Regions from separate parts of the Enterobacter cloacae complex sp. genome, predicted to be linked through region 1. Evidence: predicted binding sites of a transcription regulator. Region 1 holds the regulator's gene; each other region holds the start of a gene.
What was found. Region 1 encodes CRP, which controls carbon source genes, mostly activating them, when cyclic AMP is high. Its sites were predicted from a motif close to ATGTGANNNNNNTCACAT; they were not measured.
Positions count from the first base shown of each region.

Region 2: udp (uridine phosphorylase) is a predicted target of CRP. The motif match lies at 4,303-4,320, and genes of this name have one in related genera.
Region 3: uxuA (mannonate dehydratase) is a predicted target of CRP. The motif match lies at 1,654-1,671, and genes of this name have one in related genera.
Region 4: DBR02_RS01240 (CidA/LrgA family protein) is a predicted target of CRP. The motif match lies at 2,683-2,700, and genes of this name have one in related genera.

Region 1 is NZ_LT991957.1:1,673,339-1,680,455, reverse strand. Features, by position in the region: gene argD (bifunctional acetylornithine/succinyldiaminopimelate transaminase) at 1-1,209, shown strand, start outside; gene DBR02_RS08565 (YccS/YhfK family putative transporter) at 1,206-3,293, opposite strand; gene crp (cAMP-activated global transcriptional regulator CRP) at 3,351-3,983, opposite strand; gene DBR02_RS08555 (OsmC family protein) at 4,295-4,699, shown strand; gene DBR02_RS08550 (phosphoribulokinase) at 4,785-5,654, opposite strand; gene DBR02_RS08545 (YheU family protein) at 5,685-5,903, opposite strand; gene DBR02_RS08540 (hydrolase) at 5,900-6,922, opposite strand.
Region 2 is NZ_LT991957.1:2,315,003-2,322,119, reverse strand. Features, by position in the region: gene ubiB (ubiquinone biosynthesis regulatory protein kinase UbiB) at 1-382, opposite strand, end outside; gene ubiJ (ubiquinone biosynthesis protein UbiJ) at 379-984, opposite strand; gene ubiE (bifunctional demethylmenaquinone methyltransferase/2-methoxy-6-polyprenyl-1,4-benzoquinol methylase UbiE) at 998-1,753, opposite strand; gene rmuC (DNA recombination protein RmuC) at 1,820-3,277, opposite strand; gene udp (uridine phosphorylase) at 3,418-4,179, opposite strand; gene DBR02_RS11590 (dienelactone hydrolase family protein) at 4,439-5,245, shown strand; gene metE (5-methyltetrahydropteroyltriglutamate--homocysteine S-methyltransferase) at 5,328-7,117, opposite strand, start outside.
Region 3 is NZ_LT991957.1:288,864-295,980, forward strand. Features, by position in the region: gene yeiP (elongation factor P-like protein YeiP) at 1-250, shown strand, start outside; gene uxuA (mannonate dehydratase) at 367-1,557, opposite strand; gene DBR02_RS01365 (mannitol dehydrogenase family protein) at 1,763-3,229, shown strand; gene DBR02_RS01370 (CobW family GTP-binding protein) at 3,353-4,339, shown strand; gene DBR02_RS01375 (phosphatase PAP2 family protein) at 4,373-5,086, shown strand; gene mepS (bifunctional murein DD-endopeptidase/murein LD-carboxypeptidase) at 5,502-6,071, shown strand; gene DBR02_RS01385 (cyclic di-GMP phosphodiesterase) at 6,200-7,117, shown strand, end outside.
Region 4 is NZ_LT991957.1:260,879-267,995, forward strand. Features, by position in the region: gene mdtQ (multidrug resistance outer membrane protein MdtQ) at 1-1,310, opposite strand, end outside; gene yohP (small membrane protein YohP) at 1,516-1,599, shown strand; gene dusC (tRNA dihydrouridine(16) synthase DusC) at 1,645-2,580, opposite strand; gene DBR02_RS01240 (CidA/LrgA family protein) at 2,749-3,144, shown strand; gene DBR02_RS01245 (CidB/LrgB family autolysis modulator) at 3,141-3,836, shown strand; gene cdd (cytidine deaminase) at 3,965-4,849, shown strand; gene sanA (outer membrane permeability protein SanA) at 4,977-5,687, shown strand; gene mglC (galactose/methyl galactoside ABC transporter permease MglC) at 5,815-6,825, opposite strand; gene mglA (galactose/methyl galactoside ABC transporter ATP-binding protein MglA) at 6,841-7,117, opposite strand, start outside.

The sequences.
Region 1 (7,117 bases):
CAACCAGCAATTACCCGCGCGACATTCGATGAAGTGATCCTGCCGATTTATGCACCGGCTGAGTTTATTCCGGTAAAAGGGAAAGGCAGCCGCGTGTGGGATCAGCAGGGCAGAGAGTACGTAGATTTCGCGGGCGGTATTGCGGTGACGGCGCTGGGCCATTGCCATCCTGCGCTGGTGGACGCGCTGAAAACCCAGGGCGAAACCCTGTGGCACACCAGCAACGTTTTCACCAACGAACCGGCGCTGCGCCTGGGCCGTAAGATCATCGATGCAACCTTCGCCGAACGCGTGCTGTTTATGAACTCCGGCACCGAAGCCAACGAAACCGCCTTTAAGCTGGCGCGCTATTACGCAACCACGCGCCACAGTCCGTATAAAACCAAAATCATCGCCTTCCATAACGCTTTCCACGGTCGCTCGTTCTTTACCGTTTCCGTGGGCGGCCAGCCGAAGTATTCCGACGGCTTTGGCCCGAAACCAGCGGACATCATCCACGTGCCGTTTAACGATCTGCACGCGGTGAAGGCGGTGATGGACGACCACACCTGCGCGGTGGTGGTCGAGCCGATTCAGGGGGAAGGCGGCGTCACGGCGGCTACCCCGGAATTTCTGCAAGGACTGCGCGAGCTGTGCGATGCGCATCAGGCGCTGCTGGTGTTTGATGAAGTGCAGTGTGGAATGGGGCGTACCGGAGATCTGTTCGCTTACATGCACTACGGCGTCACGCCGGATATTCTGACCAGCGCGAAAGCGCTCGGCGGCGGCTTCCCGGTCAGCGCGGTGTTCACCACCCAGGATATCGCTTCCGCGTTCCACGTCGGCTCACACGGCTCCACCTACGGCGGTAATCCGCTGGCGTGCGCCGTGGCGGGCGCGGCGTTCGACATCATCAACACGCCGGACGTTCTGAACGGCGTGAATGCGAAACGCGACCTGTTTGTGAAAGACCTGAAAAAGATTGATGAACAGTACGACGTGTTCAGCGAGATCCGCGGCATGGGGCTGCTGATCGGCGCCGAGCTGAAGCCGCAGTACAAAGGTCGCGCGCGCGATTTCCTGCACGCCGCCGCCCATGAAGGCGTCATGGTGCTCAACGCCGGGCCGGACGTGATGCGCTTTGCGCCGTCGCTGGTGGTGGAAGAGAACGACATTGAAGACGGGTTAACCCGCTTTGCCGCGGCGGTCGCGAAGATTGTAAAAGGCTAATACGCCGTCCGCTTTAACCTGCGGGTTAACCAAATCCCGTGATGCGGACGCTGACGCCATGCCACCGACGAAATGGTGTGCATGGTGTTCAGGTGCCCGAGAACACGCTGCAAATGCTGCTCCAGGGTGCTCATCGGGCCGTGGGTAAGTGTTTCCGGCGCTTCCATAATATTTGACTCTCCCGACTCGCCCGGCGCGTCATACTCCAGACGCTGCTGGCAGCGCTGCAACGCAATTTCACACGACTGCAAATAGCGCTGCGCCAGGTCTGGCGTCAGCATGGTGTGCTCGCGCGCCAGCGTGGTCATGGCGTTGATGTGCTCGACGATAAACTGGCTGTGCGTCACCCACAGCTTCATGTCCGCCAGGTAGTGCGCGTTAAAGCCCGGCTCCTGCATGGCCTGGTTCAGGGAGTTGAACAGGGCGTTGTGCGCCTGGTTGACCTTCATGCGCTCGTAGGCCAGCGGGGAAGGCTGCGGGTCGTCGCTCAGGATCAGACGAATGGCCTGCTGATCGGCCTCCAGCGCGTCGTGGGCGTTCTGCCTCAGCAGCCCGCTCTGCCACTGCGGCCACAGCCAGACCATGCCGCCAAAGGCGATCAGACAGCCAATCAGCGTATCGACCAGCCGGGCAATAATAAACTGTTCCCCGTTAAGCGTGAGCAGTTGCAGGGTATACACCGCCGTCACCGTAAAGCCCACCATCGCCCAGCCGTAGTTTTTGCGGATGATCAGATAACTCACCAGGGTAATCGCCAACATACCGGCCAGGGTATAGCCCTCCGGCACGTGAAAGTGCAGCGTCACGCCCGCGATAATCAGCCCCGCCATCGTGCCGCCCGCACGATGCAGAATCCGGACCCGCGTGGCGCCATAGCCGTTCTGGGTAACAAACAGCACGGTCATTAAGATCCAGTAGGGTTTCGGCAGGTGCAGGGCCATTCCCATCAGGCTGGCGATGCTCAGCATCACGCTGATCCGCGCGGCGTTGCGCAGGGCGGAAGACTTCAGTGACAGGTAGCTTTTCAGCGCGGGCAGCAGCGGGAGCCGTTTTTGCTTATCGGCCATCAGGTCGCGGGCATAAAGTGGGCGCTGGGTGCGCAGCACGCGGGCGATGCGGCTGAAATGCCAGGCGGCAAATTGTCCGACCGGGTTATCCGCGTGCTGACGCGCAATCTTCTCCAGCGCGCCGAGCTGTTTATCCATGTTAAAGCGCGTCGGGTAGCGGTGATAGAGAATATCATCAGCCAACACCCGCAGGCGCGCCGCGACGGTCTGCGCGTTCCAGCGGATCACCGCTTCCGCATGGCTGCGCTCCACCAGCTTTTGCACCTCTTCCGGATTATGCAGGCTGACGGAGATATGCTCCTGCAAATCCAGCCCGACCTGGAAGGTACGCAGCAGCCGCTTATATTCATGATTTTTATTGGCGGCAAGCATGTGCAGCTGCTGGTAGCACTGGCTGATCAGATCCACCACTTTTTGCTGCCGCTCCAGCAGCGGCGGCAGGGATTTTTCCGGGTCGGTATGCTGGGTGAGAAGGGTGTATTTTGCTTCGCAGTATTCAGCAAGCTGCACGTAGAGCAGGCTCAGGGATTCACGCAGCGGCTGTTCCCGCCACAGCCAGAACCAGAACCAGTTAAACAGCCCGTACCACAGCGTGCCGAGGGCGTAGATCAGCAATGGCTCCCACACCGGCATATTGCCCGCAAGGCTTAAGGTGAAGATGGCGGCTATCAGCGACGCGGGAAGCAGTCGGGCGTGCAGCGAGCTGATTTCGGCGGTTACGCCGAGCGTCATCGCCAGCACGGTCAGGATCAGCGGCAGCGGTATGTCGCGGGCCAGTAAAAGCTGCACGGCAAGGCTACAGCCGGCAAACAGGCAGCCGCCAATAATCAGGCGTTTGAAAAAGCGTTTATGCGGCGTGTCCAGACCGGCAATGTTGCAGCAGGCGGGCACGAGAGAAAACAGCAACCCCTGCTGAAGATGTCCGAGGAGCAGGCCCACGGCCACGGGGAGACACAACACCAGCGTTTGTCGCAGTGCGTAGTTAACTTCCGGGTGATAGATCAGCCTGCGCCACATGAGGAGTAGAGACAAAAACGGCGTGCCACCCTGCGGCGGCACGCCGTCTGACCGGAATTAACGGGTCCCGTAAACCACGATGGTTTTACCGTGGGCGGAGATCAGGTTCTGGTCTTCCAGCATCTTCAGGATACGGCCCACTGTTTCACGGGAGCAGCCGACGATCTGACCGATTTCCTGGCGGGTAATTTTAATTTGCATACCGTCAGGGTGGGTCATGGCGTCCGGCTGTTTCGCCAGGTTCAGCAGCGTCTGCGCGATACGACCGGTTACGTCCAGGAAAGCAAGGTTACCCACCTTCTCAGAGGTCACTTGCAGACGGCGTGCCATCTGGGAAGAAAGACGCATCAGGATGTCAGGGTTGACCTGAATCAGCTGACGGAATTTCTTGTAAGAAATTTCAGCCACTTCACATGCTGTTTTAGCACGAACCCAGGCGCTACGTTCCTGGCCTTCTTCAAACAGGCCCAGTTCACCGATAAAATCGCCCTGGTTCAGATAAGAAAGGATCATCTCTTTCCCTTCTTCATCTTTGATCAGCACGGCCACCGAGCCTTTAACGATGTAATACAACGTTTCCGCTTTTTCACCCTGGTGAATCAGCGTGCTCTTTGATGGGTACTTATGAATGTGGCAATGAGACAAGAACCATTCGAGAGTCGGGTCTGTTTGCGGTTTGCCAAGCACCATGCGCTGTTATCCTCTGTTATAAGCTGTCACCAGAGTCATAAGATGCATCCGGACTCTGGGGTTGCAATCGAATTCTTACCCATACCCTGGGAAGTCGGCTGTCGTAACGTTTCGCAGCCAGTAAAGTTTGATGTCCTCTGCATACATGTGTAACGTCAATGTATTACTGTAGCATCCAGAGTGTTTTAGCATAGCTTTCGCCGCGTGTCTCCTGGTGTCTCGCTTCAGCATGACGCAGGTCGCCTTCCGTTGCGAGAAATGTAACGTACACGTAATCTGTCATAAAAAATGCAACGTTGGAGTGAGTGAATATGCAAGCGCGTGTGAAATGGGTTGAAGGGTTAACGTTCCTGGGCGAGTCGGCCTCCGGGCACCAGGTTTTGATGGACGGTAACTCCGGTGATAAAGCCCCAAGCCCGATGGAAATGGTGCTGATGGCGGCAGGGGGATGCAGCGCGATCGACGTGGTGTCGATCCTGCAAAAAGGCCGTCATGACGTGACCGATTGTGAAGTGAAGCTGACGTCAGAACGTCGCGAAGAGGCGCCACGCCTGTTCACGCACATCAATCTGCATTTTGTTGTCACCGGGAAAGCGCTGAAAGACGCGGCGGTGTCACGCGCGGTGGATCTCTCAGCGGAGAAGTACTGCTCCGTGGCGTTGATGCTGGAGAAAGCGGTAAACATCACCCATTCGTATGAAGTGGTCGAGGCTTAATTTTTTGGCGGGTGGCGCTTCGCTGACCCGCCCTACAAAAGCATGAACGTAGGCCCGGTAAGCGCAGCGCCACCGGGCAAAAAAATCACGCGATCTGCTTCCCTTCCATCAGCCGCTGCACCAGCGGCGTCATGATCAGCTCCATCGCCAGCCCCATTTTTCCGCCCGGCACCACTAACGTATTCATGTGCGAAATAAACGAGCCTTGCAGCATCGCCAGCAGCCAGGGGTAATCGATGCCTTCCAGGTTGCGGAAGTGGATCACCACAAAGCTTTCGTCCAGCGAGGGAATGCTTTTCGCGGCGAACGGGTTAGAGGTATCCACGGTGGGCACGCGCTGGAAGTTAATGTGGGTGCGGGAGAACTGTGGCGTCAGGAAGTTGATGTAGTCTTCCATGGAGCGCACCACCGAGTCCATCACCGCTTCACGCGAGTGGCCGCGCTCGCTGATGTCGCGCGTCAGCTTCTGGATCCACTCAAGGTTAACAATCGGCACCACCCCCACCAGCAAATCCACGTGGCGCGCCACGTCGTGCTGAGGCGTCACCACGCCGCCGTGCAACCCTTCGTAAAACAGCACGTCAGTCGGTTCCGGCAGCGGCTGCCAAGGCGTGAACGTGCCGGGTACCTGGTTCCAGGGAACGGCTTCATCGTAGGTGTGCAGATACTTGCGGGACTGTCCGGTGCCGCTTTGCCCGTATTCGCGGAAGGTTTGCTCCAGCAGGCCGAAGTCATTCGCCTCTGGACCAAAGTAGCTGATGTGTTTACCCAGATCCCGCGCCTTGCGGATGGCCATGTCCATCTCCGGGCGCGTGTAGCGGTGAAAGCTGTCGCCCTCTACCTCTGCCGCCCGTAAATTCAGCTGTGCGAAGATCTTGCGGAAGGCGAGGCTGGTGGTGGTGGTTCCCGCCCCGCTCGAACCCGTAACGGCAATAACCGGATGTCTGGCAGACATAGCAACTCCCTGACTGGAAAAGTTTTAAGATCAGCCATGAAACGCGTTGCGGGGCATGATATTGACCGTCTCATGCAGTTCGGACCATACCAGCACCACGTCGCCGCTTTTAAGCTGGCGCTTAACATCGTTGACCTTTTGTTCAAGCGAACGTTCATGTTCACCATAATCGGTGCCTTCGCGCAAGACAAAGCTTTCAATCAGATTATCGAGCGTTTCGGGAGAGAGATCCTGCCAGGGAATAATCATTTTTTACCGTCCAGATAAGCCGTTAACCAGTCGGGAATACGCGTCTCAAGCCACATTTTAGGCCGACGCAGCGTGCCGCCAACAAAGCCGACGTGTCCGCCGAACTCGGTAAGCTGATACTGCACGTTGGCCGGCAGATAATCGGGCGCGGGGATCGAGTGATGATCCATAAACGGATCGTCTTTGGCGTGGATAATCAGCGTGGGTTTCGTGATTTGATTCAGTAAAGGCATGGCGCTGCACTGACGGTAATAGTCGATTGCATCGGCAAAGCCGTGAATTTTCGAGGTGATCAAATCATCAAACTCGCGCAGGCGCTTCACGCGTTTAAGCTGTTGCAGCGTCACAGGCAGCGTATCCGGGTAGGCCTTTAGCTTGCGCGCGGCGTTGGCTTTCAGCAGGTTGAGCAGGTAACGCTGGTAGACTCGCGAAAACCCCTTTTCCATATGATAGCTGCACTGCTCAAGCATAAATGGCGCAGAGACAATAACCGCCGCGTCCAGCGGTACGGCGTCGCTCTCTTTCGCCAGCAGGCAGGCCAGCATATTGCCGCCCAGCGAGTATCCCACCGCTGCCGTTGGCGCGGCGCCAAAACGGTCTCTCAGCCAGCGCAGAAACCAGGTGCCATCCTCGGTTTCACCGGAGTGATAGATGCGTTTCTGGCGATTCGGCTCGCCGCTGCATCCGCGAAAGTGCATCACGACCCCAAGCCAGCCGCGGGCTTTCGCCGCCTCGATGAGGCCGTGGGCGTAAGGGCTGTGCAGGCTACCTTCCAGACCGTGAAACACTACCAGACGAGGTTTATGTTTGGCCCGCTCCGGATCTTCGCTCCAGGCAAGATCCAAAAAGTCGCCATCCGGCAAATCCAGGCGTTGCCAGTGAGGGGCGAACCGTACCTTGCGCCGGATCAGGCGCGGCAGCATGGTTTGCAGGTGGGGGTTAGCCACCCCGCGCATGGGCACAAACTCTGCGCTCTCTTCGGCTGCAATGTCGAAGTCTGAGGGAATGATTTGGGTCATAAGGGCGATGCTGATTCTTGTCAGTAATTAACTATACCTTCCGGATTGTACCCCGTTTAGCCCGTTTTTCCGAAATATGAACTGATCCCGATCACATTTCCTTACCTTGTTTATTACTCTCAGGCTAATGATTCCGTCCTACGCTTAATTGATGCCTTTCTCACCAGAGCGCACACTTTACTCAACGTCAGGCAA
Region 2 (7,117 bases), 640 kb from region 1:
GGATGTCAAAATCATCAAACCAGGTGTCGATGGGAATATTACCCATCGCCTCTTCGATTTGTTGCTTTGCTCTCTCCCCGTCAAACGGGGCGACGCGGTCCTGCAACAGCGCGAGCTGATCGGCAATCTGCGGCGGGAAAAGGTCGCGACGCGTTGAGAGCATCTGCCCAAACTTGATCCAGACAGGACCGAGCTCCTGCAACGCAAGACGCAGGCGTGCGCCCAGCTCCTCATCCTTATGGCGATTCGGCATCCAGAACAGCGTGCGCCGCCAAAGCCGAAGCGGCAGGGTGATGCGCATTCTGGGGATAAGCTCGTCGAGCCCGTAGCTCAAAAAGGTGCGAACGATAAAGTAGAGGCGCCGAATTTCACCAGGCGTCATTTGCCCTCCAGTTTTTCCAGCCGTTTGGTTAACGCATCAACTGCGCGCTCAACTGCCGCGGTCTCTTCAGCAAACCAGGCGACCTCTAAAGGCCCCGGCGCCATACGCCACTCTTCGGTCAGCACCTCGGCAGCATAGCGCTGTTGACGGAGCAGACCTTTGCGCAGGAAAGCGGAGCCCGTGCGCAGCGTTTTGCTTATCCCTTCGGCCGCAATGTCGCCGATATAGGGTGCCAGAAGTTCCGCCGGGTCGAATTCCGCCTGATCGCTGAGTGCAACGAAGTTCTGTACTACCTGAATATCGCCTTCGACCTCCAGCTCACCGCTGCGAATAAGCGCCGTCATCTGCTGACGGTCACGCAGTTTTGGCAGTACGCTCATGTGCGTAATCACCGAGCAGTCAGCCGTGCCTTCCCATTCACCCAGAACGTCAAGCTGGCGTTCGCTGAAGACCAGCACAAGCGGCGTCGAGAACTCCTTTAATACAATACGCAGTACCTTTCCGTTAAGCCGCTGACGTGCGGTTTTCAGCGCCGGTGCGCGATACAGAAAGGCATTCAGTACATTCTCGATGCCAGCGGTGACTAAGGGTTTAATGGGCACGGGAAACCTCCACTCAGAACTTGTAACCACGATGCAGCGCGACGACACCCGCCGTCAAATTGAAGTATTCCACGTTTTCAAACTCCGCATCCTGCATCATCGCTTTCAGCGTGTCCTGATCCGGGTGCATTCGGATGGATTCGGCCAGATAACGGTAACTTTCGGCATCGTTCGCCACCAGCTCGCCAATGCGCGGCAGAACGTGGAAGGAATAGGCATCGTAAGCTTTGCTCAGCGGGTCGATAATGGGTTTTGAGAACTCGAGAACCAGCAGACGACCGCCCGGCTTCAGCACGCGGTACATGGAGCGCAGCGCTTTGTCTTTATCGGTCACGTTACGCAGACCGAAAGAGATGGTGATGCAGTCGAACGTATTGTCCGGGAACGGCAGCGCTTCGGCGTTCGCCTGAACATATTCCACGTTCCCCACCACGCCAATATTGCGCAGCTTTTCGCGGCCCATTTTCAGCATGGAGTCGTTGATATCCGCCAGCACCACACGGCCCGTTTCGCCTACCAGACGGGAGAATTTTGCGGTCAGATCGCCCGTGCCCCCGGCTAAATCCAGCACCGTTTGTCCACGGCGCACGCCGCTGCAATCAATAGTAAAGCGCTTCCACAAGCGATGAATGCCGAATGACATCAAATCATTCATCACATCGTACTTCGCCGCCACGGAATGAAATACGTGGGCCACCATGTCAGCTTTCTGCGCTTTGGCGACAGTCTGAAAGCCAAAGTGCGTTGTGTCTTGTGAATCGTCAACCATCTCAGAGCCTGCTAATCAGTCAAATGTTCGTGAAGTGTAACAGATTGGGCGCATTTGCCCTACGTTTCAACCACCGTGAAAGAAACGTGCCGGCTGCTCATCTGGCGATAAACTCGCCGCTAAATCGTTGTCTTCATTGCGGGAATTTTGCTCAGCGTCGCCTTCGCGCAGGCGGAACTCTTCGTCCTGAGCGGTCGCCTGCTCCACCAGTTCCGGATTAATCTCGCGCTTCACCTCCACGCCCAGGCTGCGGAACGCCTCCGCCTGTGCCAGCAAATTGCCGCGCCCGGAGGAGAGTTTTTTCATCGCCTGGCGGTAATTATCCTGGGCGCGATCCAGGCTTTGCCCCACCGAGGACATATCGTCGACGAAGAGCCGCATTTTGTCGTACAGCTTGCTGGCGCGATCGGCAATCTGCTGCGCGTTACGACTTTGGTGCTCATAGCGCCACAGGTTGGCAATGGTACGTAACGCCACCAGCAGCGTGGTGGGGCTGACCAGCATAATGTTATTTTTCAGCGCTTCGGTAATAAGCTCAGGCTGTCTGTCGAGCGCCAGCAGGAATGCAGGCTCGACAGGAATGAACATCAGCACGTAATCCAGCGATCGCAGCCCCGGCAGCTGCTGATAATCTTTCCTGCCCAGCAGACGAATATGGTTACGCACGGAGGCGATATGCTCCTGCAACGCTGATTCTCGGGTGTAGTCATCGTCAGCGTTGAAGTAGCGCTCATAGGCGACGAGCGTCATTTTGGCGTCGATAACCACATCTTTGCCCTGAGGCAGACGCACAATCACATCCGGCTGCATTCGCGAGCGCGCGTCGTTTTCAATGCTGACCTGCGTCTCGTATTCATACCCTTCGCGCAGGCCCGAGGCCTCCAGCACGCGAGTTAAGACCACTTCGCCCCAGTTTCCCTGCGCTTTGTTATCGCCTTTGAGCGCCCGCGTCAGGTTGATTGCCTCCTGCGCCATCTGCGCATTCAGCTGCTGGAGGTTACGGATCTCGTGCGCCAGGGTGTGGCGCTCGCGCGCTTCCTGTCCAAAGCTGTCCTGCACCTGACGGCGGAAACCGTCCAGCTGTTCGCGCAGCGGCGTCAGCAGGCTGTTCAGGCTCTGGCGGTTTTGTTCATCCACGCGGCGGTTGCTGTGCTCAAAAATACGGTTCGCGAGGTTTTCGAACTGCTCGCTGAGGCGCTGCTCGCTGTTGATCATCTGGCGGATTTTGTCTTCGGCGTGCAGCTGGGTGGATTCAAGACGGGTGGTCACTTCGCGGAGATCGGCCTCCAGCGAGGTGTTGATGTCGCGCAGGTTACGCAGTTCGTTATTGAGCAGTTCACACTCTTCGCGCCAGTGGTCGCTCAGCGCAAGCTGCTGTTTCGTCGCGCTGAGTTCAGCCACGATCTCTTCGCGCTCTGCCAGCTGTTCGGCTTTCTGCTGCGCGTGCTGGTAGCTGGAAATGAGCCAGCCAATCCCCACGCTCGCCAGCGCCACTACCGCATAAACCAGGATTGAGATATCCACAATGCCCCCCTGCATCCACGTATAACCCGCACAAAATAGAATTGTGCTGTATAAACGTCCAGTTTGAAAGGGTTTTCCTGCGAGGCGCTACGCAAAAAATAAAGGCCGAACGCGTCGGCCTTTTATCCCAGAAGAGAGGATTAGAGGAGACGGCGAGCCGCTTCAACCACAATTTTCACCGCATGACTTTCGGTCTGCTTCATGGTTTCGGCGTTCGGGATCTCCTGCTGGGTACGGTTGACGATCACGCCCGCCACCATACCGGCACGCAGACCCTGGCTTGCGCACATGGTCAGCAACGTTGCAGATTCCATTTCATAGTTCATCACGCCCATGGACTGCCACTCTTCCATTGAGCCTTTGAAACGGCTCACCACGCGGCCAGAGAAGGTGTCGTAACGCTCCTGGCCCGGATAGAAGGTGTCGGAGGAGGCCGTCACGCCCACGTGGGTAGTTGCGCCAACGGATTTCGCCGCTTCTACCAGCGCGGTGGTGCACTCGAAGTCAGCCACTGCCGGGAATTCCATCGGTGCAAAGTGCAGGCTTGCGCCGTCCAGACGCACGGATGCCGTCGTAACCAGCACGTCGCCCACGTTGATGTGCGGCTGAATGGCGCCCGTGGTGCCGATACGCAGGAAAGTACGAATGCCCAGCTGCGCCAGCTCTTCAACGGCGATTGAGGTAGACGGACCACCGATACCGGTAGAGCACACGATCACCGCTTTGCCGTCCAGCTCTGCGCGCCAGGTGGTGAATTCGCGATGGGCTGCCAGCTTAACCGGCTTATCCATCAGCGCGGCGATCTTTTCCACACGCTCAGGATCGCCAGGGACGATAGCCAGCGTAGCCCCTTGTAAATCGTTTTTAGTGAGGCCGAGATGAAAAACATCAGACTTAGACATAGGTGACTCCTCTGTGGGTCGGTTAGTCAGAAGAAGTAAAAAGGTACTTTACAGAAGCAATGTGCATTATTTCGTGATGCATCTCACCATGAATGAAAATGATTGCAGTTAATTTCCATCAAATAGTGATTCACATCACATTAACAAGTTATATCGACGGGTGCTGCACAAAAGATAGACGCTATAAGGCACTGTGGATTGTTAACCTGGTGTCTATATTTATCTTTGCGCTAATCCATTCATTGGTACGGAGAATGCCATGACTGAAAAAACCGGTTTTGCACCTGCTGCTGCCCCGCATGCCTCAACCATTGTCTCAACCCCTGAAGAGGCCATCACCGCAGGCGAAACGTCGATTCCCTCTCAGGGAGAGAACATGCCGGCGTACCACGCGCGGCCAAAATCCGCCGAGGGCCCGCTGCCTATCGTGATTGTGGTTCAGGAAATATTTGGCGTTCATGAACACATTCGTGACCTCTGCCGCCGCCTGGCGCTGGAGGGTTATCTGGCCGTTGCGCCAGAACTCTATTTCCGCCAGGGCGATCCGAACGATTACAGCGACATCCCGACGCTGTTCAGCAACCTGGTCAGCAAGGTGCCGGACGCGCAGGTGCTTGCCGATCTTGACCACGTTGCCAGCTGGGCGGCGCGCAACGGCGGCGACCCGCACCGCCTGATGGTGACCGGCTTCTGCTGGGGCGGGCGCATTAGCTGGCTGTACGCCGCGCATAACCCGCAGCTGAAAGCCGCCGTAGCCTGGTACGGCATACTGGTGGGTGAAAAGACCCTGAACTCGCCGAAGCATCCGGTTGATATTGCTACCGATCTCAATGCCCCGGTGTTAGGGCTGTATGGCGGTCAGGATACCGGTATTCCGCTTGATACCGTCGAGACCATGCGCCACGCGCTGCGGGCGGCAAACGCGAAGGCCGAAATCGTGGTGTATCCCGATGCCGGACACGCGTTTAATGCCGATTATCGTCCGAGCTATCACGCGGAATCGGCGAAAGATGGCTGGCAGAGAATGCTGGCGTGGTTTAGCCAGTACGGCGGGAAAAAAGCATAAAAAAAACCCGGTGGCGGCTGCGCCTTACCGGGCCTACTGGCAGGCCGGGTAAGCGATAGCGCCACCCGGCAATCCAGCACCACTACGCCTGACGCAGATTCTGCGCCGCCTTCACCATATTCGCCAGCGCGGCGCGCGTCTCCGGCCAGCCGCGGGTTTTCAGGCCGCAGTCCGGGTTTACCCACAGGCGTTCTGCCGGGATGCGCTGGGCGGCTTTTCTCAACAGAGCTTCAATCCACTCCACGCTCGGCACGTTCGGGGAGTGAATGTCATACACGCCCGGCCCAATTTCGTTCGGGTAGTCGAACTCTTCAAACGACTCCAGCAGCTCCATGTCTGAACGCGAGGTCTCGATGGTAATGACGTCGGCGTCCAGCGCGGCAATGGAGTCCATGATGTCGTTAAATTCGCAGTAGCACATGTGGGTGTGGATCTGCGTGTCATCCTTCGCAACGGCGGCGTTAATGCGGAAGGCTTCCACGCCCCACTGTAAGTACGCATCCCAGTCGCTGCGACGCAGCGGCAAACCTTCCCGCAGCGCCGGTTCGTCGATCTGAATGATGCCAATCCCCGCCGCCTCCAGATCCGCCACTTCATCACGCAGCGCCAGCGCGATCTGTTTGGCAATCGTCTCGCGCGACACGTCTTCGCGCGGGAACGACCAGCAGAGAATGGTCACCGGGCCGGTCAGCATGCCTTTTACCGGTTTATCGGTCAGAGACTGGGCATACTTCGCCCACTCCACGGTAATCGCCGCCGGGCGGCTGATGTCACCAATCACTACCGGCGGCTTCACGCAGCGGGAGCCGTAGCTCTGCACCCAGCCGTTCTGGGTAAAGACGAAGCCGTCCAGGTGCTCACCGAAGTATTCCACCATGTCGTTACGCTCGGCTTCACCGTGCACCAGCACGTCCAGCCCGAGGCGTTCCTGCTCGATAATCGCCTGCTTGATGTGTTCCGCGATGCCGGTGCGGTAATGATTCGCGTCCAGATTGCCCTTTTTGAAGTCCAGACGCAGGCCGCGGATCTCGGTAGTCTGCGGGAATGAACCGATGGTCGTGGTCGGCCACGCGGGCAGGTTGAAGCGGGCGCGCTGGGCTTCTGCACGTACCTCGTACGGGCTCTGGCGCTGGCTGTCCCGGGCGGTAATGGCCGCCAGACGCTTTTCCACCGCCGGGTTGTGCACGCGAGCCGAGTGACGACGCGCCTGGATTGGGGCGCTCCAGTCGGCAATCGCCGCCGTATCGCCGCTGTTGAGCGCATCGCGCAGCAGCGCCAGCTCTTCACATTTTTGCAGGGCGAAGGCAAACCAGCTTTTCACTTCTGCGTCCAGGCGAGTCTCCACGCTCAGATCGATCGGACTGTGCAGCAGAGAACAGGACGAAGCCACCCACAGCTCGCGTTTACCGACGATGTCTTTAATTTGCGCGTATTTCTCGGTCAGATCGGCGCGCCAGACGTTACGACCGTTGACCAGACCGGCGGAGAGCAGCCAGTCGGCAGGCAGACGCTTATGCAGCTCCGCCACGTCGTCTTTACCGTGAACGAGGTCCACGTGCAGGCCCTGAACCGGCAGCGCGGTAATGGTGTTGAGGTTCGGCGTCACGCCTTCGAAATAGGTGGTCAGCAGCAGCTTCACCTGGCCAGTGAGCGCGTCATACGCTGGTTTAAAGGCATCCAGCCACGCCTGCGGCAGCTCAAGCACCAGCGCGGGTTCGTCGATTTGCACCCACTGGATGCCGCGTTTGCCGAGCTCGATCAGCACCTGCTTATAAACCGGCAGAATATCGTTCAGCAGGCTGAGGCGGTCAAACGGTTCGCCTTTCACTTTGCCCAGCCACAGGTAGGTTACTGGCCCCAGCAATACGGGCT
Region 3 (7,117 bases), 1.4 Mb from region 1:
TGAAGGTGGAATGCCGGACATGCAGGTGCTGACCTGGGATGGCGTGCTGCTGGCGCTGGAGCTGCCGCAGACCGTTGATCTGGAAATCGTGGAAACGGCGCCGGGCATTAAAGGCGCGTCTGCAAGCGCGCGTAACAAACCGGCTACCCTGACGACCGGTCTGGTCGTACAGGTGCCTGAATACCTGTCAGCGGGCGAGAAGATCCGCATCCATATCGAAGAAAAACGCTATATGGGTCGCGCTGACTGATAGTGGCGTTTGCCCGGTGGCGGCTTCGCCTTACCCGGCCTACAAATACACAAAAACCGGCTTCAGCGCCGGTTTTTCGTAGGCCCGGTAAGCGGAGCGCCACCGGGCAATTCCGTCTACAGAAGCTCAGGATATTTCGTCATTTTCAGCGCCAGCTCAATACCGCGCACTTCCGCCATGCCCTTCAGGCGACCAATCGCCGAATAGCCCGGATTCGTTTTCTTGCGCAGATCGTCCAGCATCTGGTGCCCGTGATCCGGACGGAACGGGATAGGACGCACATCGCCCGCCTGTTTACGCCGTACTTCTTCAGCCAGAATGGCATCTACCACCGCAACCATATTCACGTCACCGCCAAGATGCGCGGCTTCGTGGAAGGTTTTCGGGTTCTCTTCCCGGCAGGTTGCGCGCAGGTGGGTAAAGTGAATGCGATCGCCGAAGGTTTCGATCATCCGCACCAGATCGTTATCCGCACGCACGCCATAGGAGCCCGTACACATGGTAAAGCCGTTGTAGATGCTATCCACCGTCTCCTTCAGCCACTGCATATCGTCGATTGTCGACACGATACGCGGCAGGCCAAGGATAGGACGCGGAGGATCGTCCGGATGGACCGCCAGGCGCACGCCCGCTTCTTCGGCCACCGGCACGATAGCGCGCAGGAAATGCGCCATGTTTTCACGCAGCTGGTTTTTATCGATATCGCCGTATTCCGCCAGGCGCGCGCGGAACTGGTCGAGGGTGTATCCTTCTTCCGCCCCCGGCAGGCCCGCGATGATATTGCGGACCAGTTTGTCTACGTCCGCTTCACTGGCGGCTTTAAACCACGCCAGCGCCTGCTGCTGCTCTTCGGCGGTATAGTCGGCTTCCGCGCCTGGACGCTTCAGAATGTGCAGCTCGAAAGCCGCAAACGCGATTTGATCGAAGCGCAGCGCTTTCGAACCATCGGCCATTTCATATTCCAGGTCGGTACGCGTCCAGTCCAGAATCGGCATAAAGTTATAGCAAACGGTATCAATACCGCAGGCCGCCAGGTTACGAATGCTCTGCTGATAATTCGCAATCCAGGTTTCACACTCGCCGGAGTGGGTTTTAATGTCTTCGTGAACCGGAATACTTTCCACGACAGACCAGGTTAACCCCTTCTCAGCCAGCTGTGCCTGACGCTTTTGAATTTCCTCAACCGGCCACACCTGACCGTTCGGAATATGATGCAGCGCCGTGACTACACCCGTTGCGCCAGCCTGACGCACATCATCAAGAGAAACCGGATCGTTCGGCCCGTACCAACGCCAGGTTTGTTCCATTGCCCCACCCTTTCAAGTTGTTATACCAATACATGTTAGCTCAATGACGACTACCATACATGTTTAATCGGAGTGGTCAACACAGCGCGCGACATTGATTGATCAAACTCACATAACGGGGATATTTACGGCTTACCAATTTAATTTGTTGTCATATAACTTTACACTGACGTTGTTAATTAATGGTTAATCAGGTGTGTACTACATGAAGACTATTGCTTCCACCGCGCTTCCTGCTCATGTCCAGCAGCCCCGCTACGATCGCCAGCAGTTACGCTCCCGCATCGTCCATTTCGGCTTTGGTGCGTTCCACCGGGCGCATCAGGCGTTGTTAACAAACCGGGTGCTGAACGCCAAAGGAGGCGACTGGGGAATTTGTGAGATTAGCCTCTTTAGCGGCGATGTCCTCATGAGCCAGCTCCGGGCGCAGGATCATCTTTTTACCGTGCTTGAGAAAGGTGCCGAAGGTAACCAGCCGATTATTATTGGTGCGGTAAAAGAGTGCCTGAACGCAAAACTCGACTCGCTGGCGGCCATTATTGAGAAGTTCTGCGAACCGCAGGTAGCAATTGTCTCCCTCACCATAACCGAAAAAGGCTACTGCATCGATCCGGCGACGGGAAAGCTGGATATGCAAAACAGCCGCATCCTTCACGATCTGGAGCACCCGTCTGAGCCGCATTCCGCGCCGGGAATTCTGGTCGAAGCGCTTCATCGCCGCCGCGAACGGGGCCTGCCGGCGTTTACCGTGCTCTCCTGCGACAATATCCCCGACAACGGTCACGTGGTGAAAAACGCCGTACTCGGCATGGCCGCAAAGCGTTCCGCAGAGCTGGCCGGATGGATAGAGACGCACGTGAGCTTCCCCGGCACCATGGTCGACCGAATCGTGCCCGCCGCCACCGACGCCTCGCTCGCGGAAATCACCCGGGAGCTGGGGGTTGACGATCCCTGCGCCATCAGCTGTGAACCGTTCATTCAGTGGGTGGTGGAAGATAATTTTGTCGCCGGGCGCCCGGAGTGGGAGGTTGCAGGCGTACAGATGGTTGACGACGTCCTGCCCTGGGAGCAGATGAAGCTGCGGATGCTGAACGGCAGCCACTCCTTCCTCGCTTATCTGGGCTACCTTGCCGGTTACGCGCACATTAATGAATGCATGCAGGACGACAGTTTCCGCGAGGCAGCCCGCAGACTGATGCTGAATGAGCAGGCCCCTACGCTGCGCATCACCAACGTCGATCTGACGGCGTATGCCGACAGCCTGCTTGACCGCTTCGCCAACCCGGCGCTACAGCACCGTACATGGCAAATCGCCATGGACGGCAGCCAGAAGCTGCCTCAACGCATGCTGGATGGGATCCGCGTCCATCTTGAACGTAAGACCGCCTGGCCATTTCTGGCGCTGGGGGTGGCGGGCTGGATGCGCTACGTCAGCGGTACGGATGAACAGGGCAACGCCATCGACGTGCGCGACCCTCTGAGCGAAAAGTTTCAGGCGCTTGCTGAAGCCAGCAGCGACGCGGAACGCGTTAATGCCCTGCTGGCGCTTAAAGAAATCTTTGGCGATGACCTGCCGCAAAACCCGGTGTTTGTCGAGGCGATAACCGGAGCGTACCAGCGCCTCGTCCGGCTCGGCGCGCGTCAGGCCGTTATCGAAACGTTAAAAATTTAGCGATTATTGCGTTTAAGGCGAACGGTTATGCGCTCCGTTCGCCCTCCCTCTTCTCAATGCCCGTTTTTTTCGTCAGGATGATAGATAATTGTTACGACATCACAATTATCTATCGGAGCGCACGTGACCAAAACCAACCTGATCACCGGTTTTCTCGGCAGCGGTAAAACTACGTCCATTCTGCATTTGCTGGCCAATAAAGATCCGGCGGAAAAGTGGGCCGTGCTGGTCAACGAATTTGGCGAAGTGGGGATCGACGGCGCGTTGCTCGCCGACAGCGGTGCAATGGTGAAAGAGATCCCGGGCGGGTGTATGTGCTGCGTGAATGGTCTGCCGATGCAGGTCGGCCTGAATACGCTGCTGCGCCAGGGTAAGCCGGACCGCCTGCTGATTGAGCCCACCGGCCTGGGTCATCCGAAGCAAATCCTTGATTTACTCACCGCCCCGGTATACGAGCCATGGCTTGAGCTGCGCGCGACGCTTTGCCTGCTTGATCCCCGCCAGCTGCTGGATGAAAAAGCGATCGGTAACGACAATTTCCGCGATCAGCTCGCCTCGGCAGACATTATCGTGGCGAATAAATCCGATCGCGCGACGGCCGAGAGCGAGGCCGCGTTCGAAGCCTGGTGGCAGCAGGCTGGCGGTGGACGTCGGTATGTTCAGACAACCCAGGGCAACATTGACGGCGCCCTGCTCGACCTTCCCCGCCTTAACCAGACGCAACTGCCCGCCAGCGCAGAGCATTCGCACAGCCACGGCGTGAAGCAAGGCCTGGCCGCACTGAGCCTGCCGGAACATCAGCGCTGGCGCCGAAACCTGAACAGCGGCCAGGGGCACCAGGCGTGCGGATGGATCTTCGATGCCGATACGGTTTTCGACACCATTGGTATACTGGAGTGGGCGAGACTGGCTCCGGTTGAGCGGGTAAAAGGGATCATGCGCACCCCGGATGGTCTGGTTCGCATTAACCGTCAGGGCGAGGATTTCTTCATAGAAACCCAGAACGTCGCACCGCCCGACAGCCGGATAGAGTTAATTAGTGCGGTTAATACCGACTGGAATGCCCTCCAGTCAAGCCTGTTGAAGCTTCGTTTAAGTTTGGGCGGCTAACGTTGCCGCTGGTTTTATTCAGTGCTGAAGACTATGACGACTCGACTTCCTGCTATTTTATTGCTTAATGCTGCCGGCCTGGCGATCTTTTTCTCCTGGTATCTTCCGGTGGATCACGGTTTCTGGTTCCCGCTGGATTCCGGACTTTTCCACTTCTTTAACCAGGCGCTGGCGAAGAGCGAGGCCTTCCTGTGGCTGGTTGCGATCACCAACAACCGCGCCTTTGACGGCTGTTCGCTGCTGGCAATGGGCTGCCTGATGCTCTCCTTCTGGCTGAAAGAAGACAAAACGGGTCGTCGCCGTATTCTGATTATCGGCCTGGTGATGCTGCTGACCGCCGTGATTATCAACCAGCTGGCGCAGCATCTGATGCCGGTTAAACGCGCCAGTCCGTCGCTCTCCTTCCCGAACATTAACCGCGTCAGCGAGCTGCTGCATATCCCAACCAAAGATGCCTCGAAGGACAGTTTCCCGGGCGACCACGGTATGATGCTACTGATTTTTGCTGGCTTTATGCTGCGCTACTTCGGTAAAAAAGCCTTCGCCATCGCCCTGGTTATTGTTGTGGTATTCGCATTCCCGCGGGTAATGATTGGTGCGCACTGGCTGACCGATATCGCCGTGGGCTCATTCACGGCGGTGTTGATTGGCTTACCCTGGGTACTGATGACCCCGTTGAGCGATCGCTTAATAGGTATTTTTGATCGCTATCTTCCCGGCAAATTTAAACAAGTCGAAAACAAATAAATAACGCAAATTAACACCATTCATCAGGGATTGTTTTCGATCCCTGACTCCCTTCTTACCGGCGTCATTCACCCCTGTCATCTTCCCGTCATACTATTCGTGATAAAAATGAAGAAATTGCAGGGATTAGCGTCAGAAATGGCGGCGTTTTGAGCATTTCCACGCTGTAACGTTGTGTATCACAATTTCTTATAAAAAAAGGGACTTTTTTGCTCGCAATACCCTGAGCAATCGGTTAACCTCGAACTCGTTTTGCCCCACTGAGACAATTATTATCGTGGTGAATAATTTTGTGCGTTGCGCCACAGTTTTCACCATAAAGAATTGTCTCATTGTGAACAGATAATTAGTCTCGTCACGGTTGGCATTTTTATAACGATATTTTCGTTAAGGACTTCAAGGGAAAACAAACAAAATGGTCAAATCTCAACCAATCTTGAGATATATCTTGCGGGGGATCCCGGCGATTGCAGTGGCGGTTCTGCTTTCGGCATGTAGCACAACGAATACCGCGAAGAATATGCATCCTGAGACGCGTGTTGTGGGAATGGAAGATTCCTCTTCACTGCAAGCCTCTCAGGATGAATTTGAAAATATGGTACGTAATCTCGACGTAAAGTCGCGCATTATGGATCAGTATGCTGACTGGAAAGGCGTGCGTTACCGTCTGGGCGGCAGCACCAAGAAAGGCATCGATTGTTCTGCGTTCGTACAGCGTACGTTCCGCGAGCAGTTTGGGTTAGACCTTCCGCGTTCTACTTATGAACAGCAGGAAATGGGCAAGTCCATTTCGCGTACTAAACTGCGCACGGGAGATTTAGTCCTGTTCAGAGCGGGTTCAACCGGTCGGCACGTTGGCATCTATATCGGTAACGATCAGTTTGTCCATGCTTCCACCAGCAGCGGCGTGACGATTTCCAGCATGAACGAACCTTACTGGAAGAAACGCTACAACGAAGCTCGCCGCGTTCTGAGCCGTAGTTAATCTTGCTGTCGTATCGTGGGTTATCCCTTGGCTGGCGATACGATAAAAAAAAGCACTGCTCCGGCAGTGTTTTTTTTTGCCCGTTACACTGATAGACATCCAGCGGCATTTCAGGAATCACGACATCTATGTTTACCCGCTACTTCTCCAGCAATCGCAAGATACTGTTTCTCAGTTTTCTTACGGGGTTATTCACCGCCCTGCTTCTGGGGGCGTTACAGTTTTACTGGAGTTATCACAAGCGAGAAGTCAGGTTCGACACCCTCATTACGGATTTAAGCGTCTATATGGAGGGCTATTTTGACGAGCTCAAAACGTCCATAGATACGCTCCAGCCGCTCACGCTGAACAGCTGTGACGAAGTCAGCGCGGCGCTGACCTCACGCGCGGCCTTCAGCATTAACGTGCGCGCCTTTTTGCTGGTCAGGGATAAACAGGCCTTCTGCTCTTCGGCAACTGGTCCGATGAATACCCCGATGGAAACGCTTATTCCTCAATTACATATCAGCAAACCTGTTGATATCGCGCTCCTGCCGGGCACGCCCATGCTGCCGGATAAGCCCGCGATTGCCATCTGGTATCGCAATCCGCTGGTAAAAGACGGCGGCGTGTTTACTTCCGTCAACCTCAACCTGTCGCCATACCTTCTCTACACCTCGCGTCAGGATGAGTTTGCCGGCATTGCCATCGTCATAGGCGATTCTGCGTTATCCACCCGGTCCGAAATGCTGGTTCAGGCGAGTGATTTGCCTGACGTCCCTGCGCGCACCGCCACGCTGAAAAATATTCCTTTGACCGTTAACGTCTATGCGCAGGCCTGGACGACCGATGAAGTGCTGTACGCCGTCTTTTTCGGCCTGGTCTGCGGCATCGCGGCGGGTCTGCTGAACTTTTATATTCTCACTATCCGTCTGAATCCCGGGAAAGAGATCCTCACGGCCATCAAGCGCGACCAGTTTTACGTGGTCTATCAACCCGTCGTGGATGCGCAGTCGCTCAAAATGACCGGGCTGGAAGTCCTGATGCGCTGGAAGCATCCGGTGATG
Region 4 (7,117 bases), 1.4 Mb from region 1:
TTTGCTTCACTCACCCGGGAGCCGGCAATGATCCCCGCGCTGAAGCGCGCCTGCGCCAGTCCAACGACGCGTGCGGCGTCTTTTTCGACCTTCCGCTGGTGCTGATTTTTGGCGGTCAGGGTTTCCACTTCACTCGCCGTCCGGGCGACCTGGTTTACCGCCTCCACCACGGCCTTGTTGTAGTTCGCCACGGAGAGGTTGTTCTGCGCCTGGGCGATATCCAGGTTCGCATTTAACCGACCGCTGTCAAAGACTGGCAGGGTCAGACCCGCGGTCACGCCCATTTGCTGCGCGGAAGAACGGAACAGATCGCTCAGGTGCAACGCATCCTGCTGCAAGAACGCCATCAAATTGACGTCGGGATAGAACGCGGCTTTGGCGGCCTCCACTTCGCTCATGGACGCTTCGATATACCAGTGCGCCTCCTGCAAATCCGGGCGGCGAGCCAGCAGCTCATAGCCGAGCGTTGACGGCAGCGACGCCTCTACGTCAGGTAGTGCATGCCGGGCGAGCGTGATCGAAGGGGTATTGGTCAACGCGTTCAGACGCGCCTCAATGGCCTTCATTTTGCCGTGCACGTCAGCGAGCTGTTCATCGGTTTTGCTGGCATTAATATCCGTTTCAACGCCCTCTACGGAGGAGGTGATCCCGTGCTGATAGAGTTCACGATCGGCGCCGATGATATTTTCCTGCTCCTGTTTGATCTGCGTGAGCACATCACCCACGGCGGCCTCGGTCTGCCATTCCCAGTACAGCCGCGCGACGCTGCTGGCGAGCAGCTGGCGGGTCTGCTCCAGCTCCGCTTTTTGCGCATTCACTTTACCGATGCGGGCCTCAATCTGGGCGCGATTTTTCCCCCATAAATCCAGATCCCAACCCGCCGTCAGGCCAAAGGTGCCGTTGGTATACCAGGGCCCGGTTGTTCCCGCCGCCGGGTCGGTCAGGGCGAACGGTCCCATCAGCCCCTCTGCCGACATCTTTTGCCGTTCAACATCGGCGGAAAAGTCCAGCTGTGGGCCATCAGCGGCGACAGCGGCTTTCGCCTGCGCTTCCGCCAGGGTGATACGCTGCCGGGCAATTTCCATATCCGGCGCATCCGCTATCGCTTTGGCGATAAGCGAGTTGAGCTGGGGGTCATTATAATCTTTCCACCATTCGCTTTTTGGCCAGTCGGCATGGCTCAGCTGGGTATTTACAGCGGCGGCGGTGGCTTGCGTTTTTATTGGCGACACCGTGGCATGTTCCGGCGCACAGGCGGCCAGCATAAAAATCAGGGGAGCACTCAGAGATAAAGTAAGGGAACGTTTCATTACGCCATGCACTCAAAAAAAATAAAGGCGCAACTTACGCTTACTGGCGTTCCGTTTTTTAGTAACGCGTGGCAATCCGCATAATGTTATACATTTTCATATCCGGAAATTTATTCCCCAAGACTATGATTTAATTTCATGTATTCATGCTAGTTATGAATTGGCTGCTACACTTACTCACGACAGACATACGCAGGAGAGGCGAATGAAAATATTATTGTGGGTTATTTTGATTATATTTCTGATAGGGCTGCTGGTGGTAACCGGCGTATTCAAGATGATTTTCTGATTCTTCTGCCCGGCTGCGCGCCGGGCAAAGGTATTCACGCCTGGCTCAACCCTTCGACTGGATGACGCGGGCAATATCCGCAGACGTCTGTAGCGTACGGATCTCCTGAAATAACCCCAGCGCTTCGCCGTACTCTTTACGCAAATAGCTCAGCCACTGTTTGATACGCGCAACGTGATACAACCCGGTATCGCCCTGCTTTTCCAGCCGCGTGTATTTTTGCAGGAGTTTCACCACCTCAGCCCACGGCATACGCGGCTCATTATACTTCACCACCCGGCTGAGGTTCGGCACGTTCAGCGCGCCGCGTCCAATCATCACCGCATCACAGCCGGTGGCTTTCAGACACGCCTGTGCGCTCTCGTAATCCCAGATTTCGCCGTTGGCGATAACGGGAATGGTAAGGCGTTTGCGGATCTCGCCAATCGCCTGCCAGTTAATGCGCTCGGCTTTGTAGCCATCCTCTTTGGTACGCCCGTGCACCACCAGCTCGGTGGCGCCCGCCTGCTGCACCGCATCGGCAATTTCAAACTGCTTATCCCCGCTGTCCCATCCCAGACGCACTTTGACCGTCACCGGCAGATGCGATGGCACCGCCTCACGCATGGCCTTTGCGCCGCGATAAATCAGCTCCGGATCCTTGAGCAACGTTGCCCCGCCGCCGCTGCCGTTAACCAGCTTTGACGGACAGCCGCAGTTAAGATCGACGCCGTACGAGCCAAGCGCGACCGCACGGGCGGCGTTTTCAGCCAGCCACTCAGGATACTGACCGAGCAGCTGAATGCGCACCAGCGTACCGGAGGGGGTGCGGCTCTGCCGATGCAGCTCCGGGCAGAGGCGATAAAATGATTTTTCTGGCAGCAACATATCGACCACGCGCAAGAACTCCGTCACGCAGAGATCGTAATCGTTCACCTCGGTCAGCAGCTCGCGCACGAGCGAGTCGAGCACGCCTTCCATCGGGGCCAGTAAAACACGCATTCTGAGTACCTGTGAAAAAAGACGCGCTATAGTAGCTGCTCTCTATGACTGTGGAAAGCCCGGCGTTCCATTCAGGAATGGCTGTTATGCTCAAAATTCATGTTGTGATCCGTGGCACATTTTCAGGTTTAATTGTATGATGAATACGTCTCAGCAAGGACTTTCACCATGAGCAAATCACTGAATACTCTCTGGCAATACCTTCGGGCCTTCGTCCTGATTTATGCCTGCCTGTACGCTGGCATTTTTATCGCGTCGCTGCTGCCGATTACCATACCCGGCAGCATTATCGGCATGCTGATCCTCTTTGTGCTGTTGGCATTACAGGTGCTGCCCGCGAAATGGGTCAACCCGGGGTGCTTCGTTCTCATTCGCTATATGGCCCTGCTTTTTGTGCCTATCGGCGTTGGGGTTATGCAGTATTACGATGTGCTTAAAGCGCAATTCGGCCCGATAGTCGTCTCCTGCGCTATCAGTACGCTGGTGGTTTTTCTGGTGGTCAGCTGGAGCTCACATATTGTGCATGGCGAACGTAAAGTGGTTGGGGAGAAAACAAAAAAATGATGGAAAATATCTGGTGGTCCCTGCCGTTAACCCTGGCGGTGTTCTTCGCTGCCCGTAAGCTCGCGGTTCGTTTTAAAATGCCACTGCTGAACCCGCTGCTGGTCGCCATGGTGGTGATCATTCCTTTTCTGCTGTTCACCGGCATACCTTATGAACGTTACTTCGCCGGGAGCAAAATCCTCAACGATTTATTGCAGCCTGCCGTGGTGGCGCTGGCGTTTCCTTTATATGAGCAACTGCATCAGATCCGAGCGCGCTGGAAGTCCATCATCACCATCTGCTTTGTGGGTAGCCTGGTGGCGATGATCACCGGCACGTCAGTGGCCCTGTTGATGGGCGCGTCGCCGCAGATTGCCGCCTCTATCCTGCCAAAATCCGTGACCACGCCGATCGCCATGGCCGTGGGCGGCAGCATCGGAGGCATCCCGGCCATTAGCGCCGTATGCGTGATTTTTGTCGGTATCCTGGGGGCGGTGTTTGGCCATACGCTGCTGAACATCATGAAAATACGCACCAAAGCGGCGCGCGGTCTGGCGATGGGTACCGCCTCGCACGCGCTGGGCACCGCACGCTGTGCGGAACTGGATTATCAGGAAGGGGCATTCAGCTCGCTGGCGCTGGTGATTTGCGGGATTATTACTTCCCTGGTCGCGCCGTTCATCTTCCCGATTATTCTGGCCGTGATGGGCTAAAATTTGCGATGCGTCGCGCAAATTTCATTTTCATTTCATAAGTTGCACACATAATGAGATTTGGATCACATATAAAGGCCGTTCGGCTCCGTACACTACCGATCCATTAACCTTGATGAGGCAACGTCATGCATCCACGTTTTCAAGCTGCTTTCTCTCAGCTTGCAGAGAATTTGCAATCAGCCCTGGCTCCGGTTCTGGCGGATGCGCATTTCCCCGCCCTGCTGACGGCAGATCAGGTCACGACGCTTAAGCAGGCAACGGGGCTGGACGAAGACGCGCTGGCTTTCGCCCTGCTGCCGCTGGCAGCTGCCTGCGCCCGCGCAGACCTTTCCCATTTTAACGTAGGCGCGATTGCGCGCGGCGTAAGCGGGACCTGGTACTTCGGCGGGAATATGGAGTTTCTCGGTGCGACCATGCAGCAAACCGTTCACGCGGAGCAGAGCGCTATCAGTCATGCCTGGCTGCGCGGTGAAAAAGCCCTGCGCGCCATTACCGTCAACTACACCCCTTGCGGCCACTGCCGCCAGTTTATGAATGAGCTGAACAGCGGGCTGGAACTGCGTATCAACCTGCCGGGCCGCGCGCCGCATACGCTGGGCGATTACCTGCCCGACGCTTTCGGCCCGAAAGATCTTGGGATCAAAACCCTGCTGATGGACGAGCAGAACCACGGATATGCGCTCTCTGGGGATGCGCTCAGCGAAGCGGCCATTTCAGCCGCCAACAAAAGCCACACGCCGTACAGTAAATCCCCAAGCGGCGTCGCCCTTCAGTGCCGCGACGGTCGCATCTTCACCGGGAGCTATGCTGAGAATGCCGCGTTCAACCCGACGCTGCCTCCGCTTCAGGGCGCACTGAACCTTCTCAGCCTGAACGGGTACGACTATCCGGATATTCAGCGCGCGATCCTGGCTGAAATTGCCGATGCGCCGCTGATCCAGTGGGACGCAACCGCAGCCACGCTGAAAGCGCTGGGCTGTACAACCATCGACCGCGTGCTACTTGCCTGATCGTCCCGGCGGGCAGAAATGCCCGCCAGTCTGACGAAAAACCCCTCAGTTGATTCGCTGTTTCTTGCGCTAACCAGGCGGGTACAGTAGCCTGAGGGAAATTTCATCATCGGTACGAGCCATCTGCATGTTAAAGCGCGTGTTTTACAGCCTGTCTGTCCTGGTCGGCATACTGCTGTTGATCGTGCTGGGTCTCGACCGCTGGATGAGCTGGAAAACAGCCCCCTACATTTTTGACGATCTTCAGGACCTCCCCTACCGACAGGTTGGCGTCGTGCTTGGTACCGCCAAGTATTACCGCACCGGCGTCATCAATCAGTATTACCGATATCGTATTCAGGGCGCCCTGAACGCCTATAACAGCGGTAAGGTGAACTATCTGCTGTTAAGCGGCGATAACGCCCTGCAAAGCTATAACGAGCCGGTGACGATGCGCAAAGATTTGATTGCCGCAGGCGTTGACCCGGCCGATATCGTGCTCGACTACGCCGGATTCCGCACCCTTGATTCCATCGTGCGTACCCGCAAGGTGTTCGACACCAACGATTTCATCATCATCACCCAGCGTTTCCACTGCGAGCGGGCGCTGTTTATCGCCCTGCATATGGGGATCCAGGCCCAGTGCTACGCCGTGCCGTCACCAAAAGATATGCTGAGCGTACGCGTACGTGAGTTTGGCGCCCGTTTTGGCGCGCTGGCTGACCTGTACCTGTTCAAGCGTGAACCGCGCTTCTTAGGCCCGCTGGTGCCAATCCCGGCGATGCATGAAGTGCCTGAAAATGCGCAAGGTTATCCGGCGGTGACGCCGGAGCAGCTGCTGGAAATGCAGAAGAAGTAATAACTGATGTCGGGTGGCGGCTTCGCCTTACCCGACCTACGATCGCGATTTTGTAGGCCCGGTAAGCGTCGCGCCACCGGGCAAAAAAAGGCCCGCTACGTGAGCGGGCCTTTTCATTCTGAAGAACTTATTTCTTACGCGCGTACTTCAGTGAATCCAGGGCAACCGCGAAGATGATGATCGCACCCTTGATGATGTACTGCCAGTACGGGTTCACGCCGATGTAGGTCAGGCCATAGTTGATCACGGTGAAGATGATCACACCGGTCACCACGCCCAGCACGGTACCCACGCCGCCGCTGAAGGAGACCCCGCCGACCACGCAGGCCGCAATCGCATCCAGTTCGTACATAAAGCCGAGGTTGTTGGTCGCAGAGCCGATACGGCCCGCTTCCAGCATCCCGCCAAAGGCATAGAACACGCCGGACAGGGCATAAATCATCAGCAGGTTCAGCGCAACGTTGACCCCGGAGACTTTCGCCGCTTCCGGGTTGCCGCCGATGGCGAAAATGTTTTTACCGAAGCGGGTTTTGTTCCACAGGATCCAGACGAACGCCACCGCGATCAGCGCATAGAAGGTGATATAGGAGAGACGGAAGCTGCCCAGCGCAACAAACCCCTGCGTGAAGGTAGAGAAGCCGCTGTCGAAGCCAGAGATCGGGGACGCGCCGACGAAATCGTAGTACAGGGAGTTAATACCGTAAACGATGATCATCGTACCCAACGTGGTGATGAATGGCGTCACGTTCAGGTAAGCAATGATGATGCCGTTAATCAGGCCGATCACCGCGCCGATGGCGCACACAATCAGGATCACCACGAAAATTGGCATGGTCGCCATCTCCGGGAACACCTTGTTGGCGTTTTCCATCGACTGCAACAGGGTCGCCGCAATGACCGCCGCCAGACCGACCTGGCGCCCTGCCGAAAGGTCAGTCCCCTGGGTAACGATAAGCCCCGCCACGCCCAACGCGATAATAATACGCACGGAAGACTGGGTCAGAATGTTACTCAAGTTCAGCAGACTTAAGAACGTAGGGTCCTGGAAAATAATAATTGCCAGCAAGACTAAAAGAACAACGTAAATACCGCCTTCTTTCAGATAAGTGAGAAAACTTTTTTTATTTAACGCACTCATGAGGAGCCCCTGATCTTAAAGGTGCAAAGACGCAAGACGCAAAATTTCGTTTTGCGTTGTCGTTTTGGTGTCAACAATACCGGCAACGAGACCATTGCTCATAACCAGAATACGGTCTGTGATCCCTAACAATTCCGGCATTTCGGAAGAAATAATAATGATCCCTTTATCTTTTTTGGCCAGCTCCGCGATCAGCTGGTAAATCTCAAATTTTGCACCAACGTCGATACCGCGCGTAGGTTCATCCAGCATCAGGATCTCAGGCTGGGTCAATAACCAGCGACCGATAATA